2 linked regions of the Mesorhizobium shangrilense genome follow. The protein of the gene in region 1 binds, or shares a complex with, the protein of each later gene. Links are inferred from orthologs where the notes say so. Each region holds a gene or a part of one and is shown on either strand. Other genes may lie near its edges.

What was found.
Region 2: the proteins of tldD (region 1) and PD284_RS20500 are in contact, whole or in part, in a solved structure (PDB 5NJ9), measured with the Escherichia coli proteins. The link is inferred for Mesorhizobium shangrilense from one-to-one orthologs.

What each region holds. Positions count from the first base shown.
Region 1 is NZ_JAQGPN010000001.1:4,020,982-4,027,387, forward strand. Bases 2,481-5,367 are described here. They hold tldD (metalloprotease TldD), read left to right. Parts: upstream 2,481-3,159; coding sequence 3,160-4,575; downstream 4,576-5,367. Other genes in these bases: PD284_RS19475 (invasion associated locus B family protein), read left to right, coding at 2,481-2,511; PD284_RS19480 (VOC family protein), read right to left, coding at 2,689-3,054; cobB (Sir2 family NAD+-dependent deacetylase), read left to right, coding at 4,589-5,293; PD284_RS19495 (class I SAM-dependent RNA methyltransferase), read right to left, coding at 5,333-5,367. In the rest of the region: ctaD (cytochrome c oxidase subunit I), read right to left, coding at 1-699; coxB (cytochrome c oxidase subunit II), read right to left, coding at 738-1,604; more of PD284_RS19475, read left to right, coding at 1,996-2,480; more of PD284_RS19495, read right to left, coding at 5,368-6,406. UniProt on the Escherichia coli protein: Metalloprotease involved in CcdA degradation. Suppresses the inhibitory activity of the carbon storage regulator (CsrA).
Region 2 is NZ_JAQGPN010000001.1:4,223,322-4,229,703, reverse strand. Bases 2,320-5,182 are described here. They hold PD284_RS20500 (TldD/PmbA family protein), read left to right. Parts: upstream 2,320-3,010; coding sequence 3,011-4,354; downstream 4,355-5,182. Other genes in these bases: PD284_RS20495 (3'(2'),5'-bisphosphate nucleotidase CysQ), read left to right, coding at 4,365-5,138; PD284_RS20505 (patatin-like phospholipase family protein), read left to right, coding at 2,320-2,875. In the rest of the region: PD284_RS20515 (pseudouridine synthase), read left to right, coding at 1-1,376; 16S rRNA (guanine(966)-N(2))-methyltransferase RsmD, read left to right, coding at 1,376-1,930; more of PD284_RS20505, read left to right, coding at 2,012-2,319; PD284_RS20490 (DUF4170 domain-containing protein), read left to right, coding at 5,206-5,454; PD284_RS20485 (lysophospholipid acyltransferase family protein), read left to right, coding at 5,470-6,222; waaA (lipid IV(A) 3-deoxy-D-manno-octulosonic acid transferase), read left to right, coding at 6,219-6,382.

The sequences.
Region 1 (6,406 bases):
CAGCAGGAGCAGGAAGGCGGTGATCAGCACCGACCATGCGAACAGCGGCATCTTGTGCAGGGTCATGCCCGGCGCGCGCATGTTGAAGATGGTGGTGATGAAGTTGATGGCGCCGAGGATGGACGACGCGCCGGCGATGTGCACCGAGAGAATCGCGAGATCCATGGCGGGACCAGGCTGACCCGAGGTCGCGAACGGCGGGTACATGGTCCAGCCGCCACCGGTGCCCCAGCCGCCGGCGGGACCCGGCACAAACAGCGACATCAGCAGAAGCAGGAACGCCGGCACCAGCAGCCAGAAAGAAATGTTGTTCATGCGCGGGAACGCCATGTCGGGCGCGCCGATCATCAGCGGCACCATCCAGTTGGCGAAGCCGCCGATCAGCGCCGGCATCACCATGAAGAAGATCATGATGAGGGCATGCATCGTGGTGAACACGTTGAACATGTGCTTGCCGGCGTCGAGAGCGGCATCGCCCTCCACGCCGTAGGTCATGGCGGCGAGACCATGGAAAATCTGAATGCCCGGCTCAGCCAGCTCCCAGCGCATCATGACGGACATGAGTCCGCCGATGATGCCCGCCATGATCGCGAAGATCAGATAGAGCGTGCCGATGTCCTTGTGGTTGGTCGAATACACCCAACGAACCCAGCCCCGCGGCTTGTGGTCGTGATGGTCATGAGCTGCAGCGCCTGCCATGTTCCCGCTCCGTAATCCTTATTCTACTCTCGTCGGCATCAATTGCCGGCGGCCGCAACTTTGCTCGTAGCTTCGATTTCAGCCATCAACGCCTTGTTGGCGCCAGGCAGGTCCGCCTTCGCGGCAGCGAACCAGGTGTCGTACTGGGGCTGAGACACGACCCGTATGGCGATGGGCATGAAGGCATGGTCCTTGCCGCAGAGCTCGGAGCACTGGCCGTAGTAGAGGCCCTCCTTCTCGGCATTGAACCAGATCTCGTTGATGCGCCCGGGCACCGCGTCGGTCTTGACGCCAAACGCCGGCATGGCGAAGGCGTGGATGACATCGGACGCCGTGACCAGCACGCGCACCTGCGTATTCACCGGAACGACCATCTCGTTGTCGACGGCGAGCAGACGCGGATAGGCGGCGCGATCTTCCTTGCCCGCCGCGGCGCGATCGGCGTCGGCCAGCATGGCGGAGTTGAAGGAGAGCGGGTCCTCGACCTGGTATTCGTAGTCCCAGTTCCACTGGTTGCCGGTCGCCTTCAGCGTCAGCTTGGCGTCCTCCGGCGGGCTATACTGAGCCGTCAGCAGCTGGAACGAGGGAATGGCGATCGCCAGCAGCGCCACGACGGGCGCAACCGTCCAGATCACCTCGATCATGGTGTTGTGGCTGGTTCGCGACGGAACGGGGTTAGCGCTCGCGCGAAACCTGATGATGCAATAGGCGAGCAGCACCAGCACGAGAAGCGTGATCGGGATGACGAACCAGAGGGTGTAAACCTCGAACCATTCGATCCCTTCCATGATCTTGGTCGCAGCAGGCTGAAAGCGCCACTGCCAGGGTTCCGGCTGCGCGCCAAAGGCGGCGGCAGTGGAGAGGAAGGTGGCAACGGCCGCGCCGCCCGCAACTAATTTTCTCATCGCCCTCGTGATCTCCCGAATTCTCCGGCGCGCCGCGAAATCAGCAGCCGCTTGCAGGCCAAAGAACAGAATCCCCAAGCCTTGCAGCGCGTTCAAACCATACTCTTTTACCGACCGCAAGAAAGGACGCCCGGCCCTCATGCGGCATTTTTGCGCGCGCACGGCATCTTGCACAACGTACGCACGTCGGCTTCCCCGAGAGCTTTCACCGACGGTGGCCTGCAACCCAATCGCCGCCCGGCGGCTCGCCCATGCAAGGCGCAGTCGCAATTCGGGCCAAATTCGGGGCAATTGTCCTTGAAATTGACGAATTCGACTGGTCCGGCAGGCGTTCATGACATCTACTAACAGCCTGACGGCTTCGCGCGCCGTGATTCGCTAAGGAATGGTAATGGGCTTGGGACTTTCGAAATCCTTGTTTGCAACGGCGCTGGCGGCCGCGGTTCTCGCTTCGCCGCAGGCAGGCGCCCAACAGACCGGCAAGGTGCGTTCGACCCATGGCGCATGGTCGATCATCTGTGACACGCCGGCCGGCGCCACTGCCGAACAATGCGCGATGATGCAGAATGTCGTCGCCGACGACCGGCCCGAAATCGGCCTTTCGGTGGTGGTGCTGCGCACTGCCGACAACAAGGCGGAGATCCTGCGCGTGCTGGCCCCGCTCGGCGTGCTCCTGCCCAACGGTCTCGGCCTCAATGTGGACGGCAAGGACATCGGCCGCGCCTATTTCGTGCGCTGCTTCCAGGACGGCTGCTATGCCGAGGTGATTCTCGAAAAGACCCTGCTCGACACTCTCTCCACCGGCAAGGCGGCTACCTTCATCGTCTTCCAGACGCCGGAAGAAGGCATCGGCATACCCGTCGACCTGAAGGGCTTTGGCGAGGGTTTTGCGGCCCTGCCGAAGTAAGCGACCGACCCGCACCGAGGCAGCGCTTTCGCGAGCGCCTTTCGAGGACAGGCCCTGCCCCCGATCTCTCCCGATGGCGGCTGCCAATGGTGATGGCCGGGGTCGCATTTTCCGCAACTGCGCCTGCACTGACGATCAGCCGAGGACGGCGGCGCGATTTTTCAGCTCGACCATGACCTACGCTGCCTCGAACAGCTCCACGACGTTGCCGGACGGATCCTCGCAGAGAATCTGGCGGCCACCGGGTCCCTCGACAATGTCATTCCTGAAGGGCACGCCATTGGCGCGTAGCGCCTCGACCACAGAGGGCAGATCGTCGACCTCGATGACGAATCGGTTCCACCCGCCGGGCTCGGGACGGCGTCCGTTTGGCATGGGGCGCGAGGCCGATGCCTGCGGCCCTGCAAGCCACAGCGTCATGCCCTCTCTCTCCAGGATGGCGATGACAGCTCCGAACTGCTGTTTCACCTTGAAGTCCAGGTGGCGCGTGTAGAATTCGATCGCTGTCGCGACATCATGAGCGAAGTAGCGGACTGTCGTCATGGTTCGGCCTCCTCTCCTTGCCGATCTAGTCCACGGCGGAACGTTTCCAAGTGGAAACCGCGAGGCAAAGCGCCTAGATCAGCAGCGATCAACACGAGACGCGCCATGCCCTCTTCCCTCATCCAGCAGTTCGACATTTCCGAAAACCGGCTGAAGGACCTCGTTGCCGACACGCTGCGCGGCGCCGATGACGGTGAGTTGTTCCTTGAATACAGCGAGGCGGAATCGCTGGTCTTCGACAACGGACGGCTGAAGACGGCCAACTTCAACACCGACCAGGGTTTTGGACTGCGCACCGTCGCCGGCGAGGCGACCGGCTATGCGCATTCGAGCGAACTGTCGGAGGCCGCCCTGCTGAGGGCGGCGGATGCGGTCTCGGCCGTCAAGGACGGCTATTCCGGCACGCTCGCTCACGCTCCGGCTCGCACCAACACGCATCTCTACGGCGAGGACAATCCGATTGCGGCGCCGGGCTTCGAGGCCAAGGCCAAGCTGCTGCAGGAGATCGACGCTTTCGTGCGCAACAAGGATCCGCGCGTGCGACAGGTCACCGCCTCGCTCGCCGCCTCGTGGCAGCATGTCGAGATCGTGCGCGGCGACGGCCAGATGGTGCGCGACATCCGTCCGCTTGTGCGCATGAACGTATCGGTGGTCGTCGGCGATGGAGACCGCCAGGAAACCGGCTCCTACGGCACCGGCGGACGCAAGAGCTTTGGCGAATTCCTCGCCGAGAGCAGCTGGCAGTTCGTCGCCGACGAGGCGCTGCGACAGGCGCTGGTCAACCTGCAGGCGGTGCCCGCCCCTGCCGGGACGTTCGACATCGTTTTGTCGGCCGGATGGCCGGGAATCATGCTGCACGAGGCCGTCGGCCACGGGCTGGAGGGTGACATCAATCGCAAGAAGACTTCTGCCTTCGCGGGCCTGCTCGGCCAGCAGGTGGCCGCCAAGGGCGTCACCGTCGTCGACGACGGCACCATTCCCGAGCGCCGCGGGTCTATCACGGTCGACGACGAGGGCACGCCGTCTGCGCGCAACGTGCTGATCGAGGACGGCAAGCTCGTCGGCTATATGCAGGACCGGCAGAACGCACGCCTGATGGGCATGAAGGCGACCGGCAACGGCCGCCGCGAAGGCTACGCGCACCAGCCGATGCCCCGCATGACCAACACCTATATGACCGGCGGCGACATAACGCCCGAAGAGATCATCGCCTCGGTCGACAAGGGCATCTACGCCGTCTCCTTCGGCGGCGGCCAGGTGGACATCACCAGCGGCAAGTTCGTGTTCGGCTGCACCGAGGCCTACATGATCGAAAACGGCAAGGTCACGCAGCCGATCAAGGGCGCCATGCTGATCGGCAACGGGCCGGACGCCATGCATCGCGTGTCTATGATCGGCAACGACATGAAGCTCGACCCCGGCATCGGCACCTGCGGCAAGGCCGGCCAGGGCGTGCCGGTCGGCGTCGGCCAGCCGCATCTCAGGATGAACCAGATGACTGTCGGCGGCACGCAGGCTTGACCTGCGCAGCAGCATGATCGGTCCTTTCTCCATCGTCGTGCTCACCGGCGCCGGCATCTCCGCCGAATCCGGCGTCGACACGTTCCGCGACACGGACGGCATCTGGTCGAAGGTGAACATCGAGGATGTCGCGACGCCGGAAGGATACGTCCGTGACCCCGAACGCGTGCACGCGTTCTACAACGACCGCCGGCGCGGCTTGCCGGGTGTTGTGCCGAACGCGGCCCATTTCGCTCTGGCGAAGCTCGAGCGGGAGTTTCAGGGCGAGTTCCTGCTGGTGACGCAGAACATTGACGACCTGCACGAGCGGGCCGGTTCGGCCAAGCTCATCCACATGCATGGCGAGCTTGTGAAGGCATTCTGCGACCGCTGCGGGCACAAGCTGGAATGGCGCGCCGATTTGTCGACCGGCGACGCATGTCCCGCCTGCCACGGCCATGGACGGCTGCGGCCGGACGTCGTGTGGTTCGGGGAAATGCCGTACCAGATGGACCGTATCTACGACGCGCTCGCGAAATGCGACCTGTTCGTCTCGATCGGCACCAGCGGCAACGTCTACCCTGCGGCCGGCTTCGTCGCGGAAGCGCGGGCGGCAGGTGCGCGCACCGTCGAACTCAATCTGGAGCCTTCGGAAGGCGCAAACCTGTTCCACCATGCGGTGCACGGCCCGGCGACGAAGATCGTGCCGGACTTCGTGGAGAGCGTGCTGCGCGGATAGGCGGCGCGGCCGATCCGACCCGGCCGCCCGCTTGACCCTTCACCTTCTCCGCTTGGGCTTCTCCAGCAGCGCCACCGCCTCGACGTGCGGCGACCACAAGAACTGGTCGACCGGCGTGACGGCCTTCAACTGGTAGCCGCCGGAAAGAAGGATCTCCAGGTCGCGGGCGAGCGTCGTCGGGTTGCAGGAGACCGCCGCCACTTTCGGCACCTCCGATTTCGCGATCTGCTTCGACTGATCCTCGGCGCCTGCGCGCGGCGGGTCGAACACGACGGCGTCGAAGGCGTTCAGTTCCTTGAAGGTCAGCGGGCGCCGAAACAGATCGCGCTTCTCTGGCGTAACGCGTTTCAGGCCGGTCGCCGAACGAAAGCCGCGGTCGAGCGCGGCAAGCGCCGGCGCGTCGCCCTCCACGGCGTGGACTTCGGACTGGCGGGCGAGGCGCAGGGCAAATGCCCCGCTGCCGGCAAACAGATCCGCCACACGCTTGGCCTTCGCAAGATGTGCGAGCACCAGCCCGGCCATGGCGTCCTCGGCGGCAGCAACCGCCTGGAGGAACCCGCCGGGCGGGGGCGTCACCACCGCACCGCCGAAATCCACCTGGGGCTTCCGCGGCTCCACGATGATCTCGCCATCGGTCGAGAGTCGAGCGCCGCCCTCGCGGATGATGAAGTCGGCCGCCGTGCGCCGCGCCGCCTCGGAGAGCTTCCCGCTGCCTTCGGCTGCGATGTCGAGGCCCGAGGCGGTGGCCGTGACCGTCATGTGAAAGGCCTGCGGCGTCGCGGCGATCAGCTTGGCAAGTTGGCGCAGCATCGGCAGCGCCGCCTCGATGGCTGGCACGGCGATCGGGCATTCGGCGATGTCGACGATCTCGTGCGAGAGCGCGCGGTTGTATCCAAGGAGCATCCCGGCTTCCGTGCGCCGCGCCGACAGCACCACCCGGCGGCGGGAGCGTTCCGGGCATGCAACCGTTTCCGCCACCGGCGCGTCGATGCCGCGCGACTTGAGCGCCTCGACCACCTTCGCGCGCTTCCAGGCGAGATAGGCCGAATGGTCCATGTGCTGCAGGGCGCAGCCGCCACAGACGGTGAAATGCCGGCATGCCGGCGGAACCCT
Region 2 (6,382 bases), 200 kb from region 1 along the record:
CGGGCCGTTTCGAGCGCGGAGACGCGCGCGAAGCCGGTGGCGACAGGCCGCGTTCGTTCGGCATGAAGCGTCACGCCGAGGCCGGGCACAGCGAGGGTGGCAAGCCGCGCTCTTACGGCACGAAGTCTCATGACGCGCCGAAGCGCAGCTCCGACCGCCCGCGTGCACGCGGGCCCGAGGCCGTCGAAGAGGCCGGCGAGCGCATCGCCAAGCGCCTGGCCCGCGCCGGCATCGCCTCGCGCCGCGAGGCGGAAGACCTGGTTTCGGCCGGCCGCGTCAGGGTGAACGGGAAGGTCCTGAGTTCGCCCGCCGTCAATGTCGGGCCCGACGACCGCATCGAGCTCGACGGCACCGAGATTCCGCCTATCGAGCGGACGCGGGTCTTCCTGTTCCACAAGCCGGCTGGGGTGGTGACGACCAACCGCGACCCGGAAGGCCGCAAGACCGTCTTCGACGTGTTGCCCGAGGGCTTGCCGCGGCTGATGACGATCGGCCGCCTGGATATCAACACCGAAGGCCTGCTGCTGTTGACCAACGATGGCGGGCTGGCGCGCGTGCTCGAGCTGCCTGCGACCGGCTGGCTGCGCCGCTATCGGGTGCGCGTTCATGGCGAGGTGGACGAGAAGGCTTTGGCCGGCCTCAAGGATGGTATCGCCGTGGACGGCGTGTTCTACGGCGCGATCGAAGCTTCGCTGGAGCGCGTTCAGGGCACCAATGCGTGGCTGAACATCGGTTTTCGCGAAGGCAAGAACCGTGAAGTGAAGAACGTGCTTGGCGCGCTCGGCCTCGAGGTGACGCGCCTGATCCGCGTGTCCTTCGGGCCGTTCCAGCTTGGTGAATTGCCCGAGGGCGAGGTGCAGGAGCTCAAGGGCCGGACGCTGCGCGACCAGCTCGGCGAGCGGCTGATCGAGGAATCGGGCGCGAATTTCGATGCACCCATCAGCAAGCCGTTCTCCAACAAGGCCGACCAGGAGCGCCGTCCGCGCGACGACCGCTCGCGCGAAGACCATGCTGAACGGCCCCGCAGGGAATCGCGGCCGGTCGAGATCGGCGAGGGCGGTTTGATCAAGGGCCGCAAGCGCCGGCGGGAGGATGCCCGCGAGGATGCGCTGGGGAAGTTGTCTACGCGGCCGGAACGGGGCGGCTTCGGCGGACGCGGCGACAAGCCCGCATTCCGCTCGGGCGGGCCAGGAGCACGCGGCAAGCGCGACGATCGCGAAGCTCAGCCTGAGCGACCCGGCCAGCGCAAGGCCAATGTCTGGATGGCTCCCGGCGCGCGTCCGGAGCGCGAAGGTTCCAAGCCGAAGGCCAAGGACAAGCCGGCGCCGCGTTCCGGCGGACCGGGCCGCAGTGGCCCAAGGCCGCGCAAGCCCTGATGCGGATCGTAGGGGGCGAACTGCGCGGCCGCGCTTTGGCGACGCCTCGCGGCGATCACATCCGGCCGACCAGCGATCGCACGCGCGAAGCCGTGTTCAACGTGCTGGCGCACCGCTTCGACGGAGCGCCGGAAGGAGCCCGCGTGCTCGACCTGTTCGCTGGCACCGGCGCGCTCGGCATCGAGGCGATGTCGCGCGGCGCCGCCCACTGCCTGTTCATCGAAGAATCGGCGGAGGGTAGGGGACTGATCCGCGACAACATCGAGGCGTTCGGGCTGCAGGGCCGCACCAAGATCTTCCGCCGCGACGCCACGCGCCTCGGCGACGCCGGCACCATCCTGCCCTTCGACCTCGTCTTCGCCGACCCGCCGTATGGCAAGGGAATGGGCGAGCGGGCGCTGAAAGCGGCGAAAGAGGGCGGATGGCTGCGGCCGGCGGCGCTTTGTGTCGTCGAGGAGGCTGCCTCGGCCGTGTTCGACGCGGTCGCGGGATTCCGCCTGGAAGATGAACGCAACTATGGCGATACCATCGTCAGGTTCCTGCGGCTCGCCTGAGTTCCGCACATTGCCCACATTCGGCCCTGTCCTGTGGCCGCGACACTTCCTATGTTCACGGCGTCGAGACAGGGCGAATACATGAACCACACCGCTGCGATGCACCGTCCATCCGGACCGACCTTCGCCGTCGCCTTTGGCGGCGGGGGCGCGCGCGGCCTCGCCCACATCCATGTCATCGAGACGTTGGACGAGCTGGGCATACACCCGGTGATGATCGCCGGCTCGTCGATCGGGGCGATCATGGGCGCTGGCATGGCGGCAGGCATGCGCGGCGCCGAAATCCATGCCTATGCCCGGGCAATCCTGGGACGGCGCGCCGAACTGGCGAGCCGGATCTGGCGTGCGCGGCCCGGCAGCCTGACGGAAATGTTCGAGCGCGGCATCCGCGTCGGCCAGTTCAACATCGAGCGCATCCTGGGCGCCTTCCTGCCCGACGAGATCCCCGAAACCTTCGGAGAGCTGGGCATTCCGCTTCGCGTCACGGGCACCGACTACTACGGCCACTGCCTTGCGGTCTTCGACAGCGGCGACCTGCGCAGCGCGCTCGCCGCATCTGCCGCCATACCCGCCGTGTTTCAGCCGGTAACGCGGGACGGTCGGCTCTATATCGACGGAGGCATCTACAATCCCGTCCCCTTCGACCTGGTGGAGGGCATAGCCGACATCACCATCGCCATCGACGTGGTCGGAGCGCCGACCGAGGGACAGCGCCGACCGACATCCATCGACCTGATGTTCGGGGCAACGCAACTCATGATGCAGTCCATCAACGACACCAAGCTGCGCCAGAGCGCGCCGCAAATTCTGTTGCGACCCCCGGTCTCGGCATTTCGCGCGCTTGATTTCCTGAAAGTGGAAACCGTCCTGCACGAGACCCGCGCCATCCGGGATGAGCTGAAACGGGAGATCGAGAAGGCGGTTGCCGCGTGCGCCGCGGGCTGAGCGAAATCCGGGCCCGCGCACGTGGTACGGCGGCGGGATGTCGCTTTCCATTGCGCATCGGGGGGCGAAACAATAGATCAACGGCAGCGTGTCCGTTTCGGAACACGCACAAGTTCCACGGTGCGGGACCATTTCATGACGGACTCACTTGATTCTGCCCGGCTGATCGACCGTGTCGCAGCGCTGGTCGAAGCCGCGAAGAAGGCCGGCGCGGACGCCGCCGATGCGGTGGCGGTGCGCGGCCGCTCGTCGGGCGTTTCCGTCCGGCTGGGCAAGGTGGAGAATGCCGAATCGTCGGAAAGCGATGACGTCTCGCTGCGTGTCTTCGTCGGGAAGCGCGTCGCAAGCGTCTCGGCGACGGCCGCGTCCGATGCCGGAGCCCTTGCCGAGCGGGCCGTCGCCATGGCGCGGGTCGCGCCCGAAGATCCCTTTCAAGGACTGGCCGATCCGTCGCTGCTGGTGAAGTCGCCGAAGAACCTGGACCTTTTCGACGCAACGACCGTCTCGGCCGACCGGCTGAGGGAGGATGCGCTCGCCGCGGAAGAGGCCGCGCTCGCCGTTCCGGGCGTGACCAACTCCAGCGGCAGCAGCGCAAGCGCCGGACTGGGTGGGCTGGTGCTGGCCACTTCCCATGGCTTCCTCGGGCAATATGTGGCCTCCCGCTTCTCCCGCTCCGTCAGCGTGATCGCCGGCGAGGGCACCGGCATGGAGCGGGACTACGATTTTTCCTCGCGCCAGCATTTCGCCGATCTGGATTCGCCGGACACCATCGGCCGCAAGGCAGGCGAGCGGGCGGTGAAGCGGCTCAACCCGCGGAAGGCTGCCACGGGTCCGGTGACCGTCATCTTCGATCCGCGCGTGGCCCGAGGCATAGCCGGCCATCTTGCCGGAGCCATCAATGGCGCTGCGGTCGCCCGCAAGACCAGCTTCTTGCGCGACATGATGGGCAAGAAGGTCGCTGCCGACGCGATCACAGTCACGGACGAGCCGCTCAGGGTTCGCGGACAGGCTTCGCGTCCCTTCGACGGCGAAGGCGTTGAAGGCCGCAAGCTGGAGATGGTGACGAACGGCGTGCTGAACCACTGGTTCCTGTCCACGTCCGCGGCGCGCGAGCTGGGGCTCGAAACCAACGGCCGCGGCGTGCGGGCCGCTTCGTCGGTCACGCCGTCATCCACGAACCTGGCGATCGAGCCTGGCTCCACGTCTCCCGAGGACATGATCAGAACCTTGAGATCTGGCTTCTATGTTACTGAAGTCTTCGGGCAGGGCGTCAACATGGTCACGGGCGAGTACAGCCGGGGCGCATCCGGCTTCTGGATCGAGGACGGCGAACTCGCCTATCCCGTCTCGGAGGTGACGATCGCTTCGAACCTGAAGGACATGTTCCTGAACCTCGTCCCGGCGGACGATCTCGACCGCAATTTCGGGACCGCGGCGCCGACGCTACTCGTCGAGGGGATGACGCTTGCAGGGCGCTGAGCAGGCCGATATGGGCGGCGATCTCCGCTTGCTCGAGGAGGCGGCTCGGGAAGCCGGCCAGATCGCGCTGCGCTACTTCAAGCGGGATCCTGAGGTCTGGATGAAGGGCGGCCGCTCGCCGGTGAGCGAGGCCGATTATGCCGTCGATAGCTATCTGCGGGAAACCCTCCTGGCCGCGCGGCCGGGCTATGGCTGGCTCTCGGAGGAAACCGTCGACGGGGAGGCGCGGCTTTCGGCCCGGCGCACTTTCGTCGTCGATCCGATCGACGGCACGCGCGCCTTCCTGAACGGGCGTTCGACATGGTGCATCAGCGTTGCGGTCGTTGAGGACGGCGTCTCCTTGTGCGGCGTGTTGGACTGCCCCGCCAAGAACAACGTGTTCGTAGCGGCGAAAGGACGGGGCTCCTGGCTCGACGGGCGGCCTATCAAGGTGCGCACGCCTGCGCAAATTCCGGTCATTGGTGGGCCGAAGTCGATCATCGATGCGCTGCCGCACGGATTGCGTGCGAAGCTGCCGGATGTGCCCTATATACCCTCTCTCGCATATCGGCTGGCGATGGTGGCGAAGGGCGAACTCGACGCCACCTTCGTGAAGCCAAATTCCCATGATTGGGATCTGGCCGCGGCCGACGTGATTCTGCGCGAGGCCGGCGGGCGCATCCTCAATGAGGCTGGCAAACCGCCGCGGTATGCGGGCCGCCAAGTCACGCACGGTGCGCTCGTCGCCGGGAGCGGGTCGCTTCTGGACGAGATTGCCGGAGCGATTGTCGAATTCGAGTCTTGACGAATGGCGAGCCGAGTTCCAAACCGCCACGCGGGACGCGTGGTCTGAAAAGCAAATCGGGGCGATTATGGCTGAAGAAGACCCTCAGAAACAACTTCTACATCTTGTGTTCGGCGGCGAGCTGAAGTCGGTGGACGGAACCGAATTCCGCGACTTGAGCGCGCTGGACATCGTGGGCGTCTATCCGAACTATGCCCAGGCCGCGGCTGCATGGAAGCAAAAGGCGCAGCAGACGGTCGACAACGCGCACATGCGCTACTTCGTCGTGCACCTCCACCGTCTGCTCGATCCCGATGAAAAGAGCGGCAAGGGCTGAATCTTGGACGATCGCATGACCATTGCGCCCGTTGAGCGCGGCGGCCGCAAGCCGTCGCTTTGGCGCTCCATAAGGAAGCCGATCCAGGATTCGAAGTTCTTCAAGAACTTCGTAGCCTCGCTGGCTGCGAACTATATTCGCCTGGTGCGCCTGACGAACCCGATGGCGAAGGGATCGGACGACCCCACGCAGGGCTTCATGCGCCACAGGAATGCGATCTTTGGCCTTTGGCACGGTCAGCATATTTTTATCCCGGTCTATCATCCGCGCGGAAATCCGATGGCGACGATGATCTCGCGTAGCGCGGATGCGGAGATCAACGCCCTGTGCACGGAAAAGCTGGGACTGAAGGTGTTCCGCGGCTCCGGTGGACGCGAGCGCGAGAAGGCGGTCGAGAAGGGCGGCATACGCGGCCTGATCGCCCTGAAGAAGGCGCTGGACGCCGGCATGTCGGTGGGCACTGTCGCGGACATTCCGAGCGGCACGCCGCGTGACGCAGGCATGGGCATCATCACACTGGCCAAGCTGTCGGGTCGCCCGATCGTGCCCGTCGCCTTCAACACGAGCCGGCGCAAGGTTTTGGAGAAGACCTGGGACAAGACGACGGTCAATCTGCCGTTCGGCCGCAGTGCCATCTGTTTCGGCGAGCCGATCCAGGTGCCCCGCGATGCCGACGATGCGGCGATGGAGGCCAGTCGCCTTGCCCTGACCGACGCTATGAACGTGGTAACGGATCGCGCGCGGAAAATCGTTGACGGTGTCGCATGAGCGAACGCTGGGCGCGCCGAATGCTCGGGATCTACAGCCTCGCCGGCGCGGCGGCCTATCCACTGATCGGCGGCTACGTCGCCTGGCGCGCCAGCAGGGGCAAGGAAGACCCGAAGCGTCGTAGCGAGCGCTACGGTTATCCCAGCCGCGCCCGTCCCGC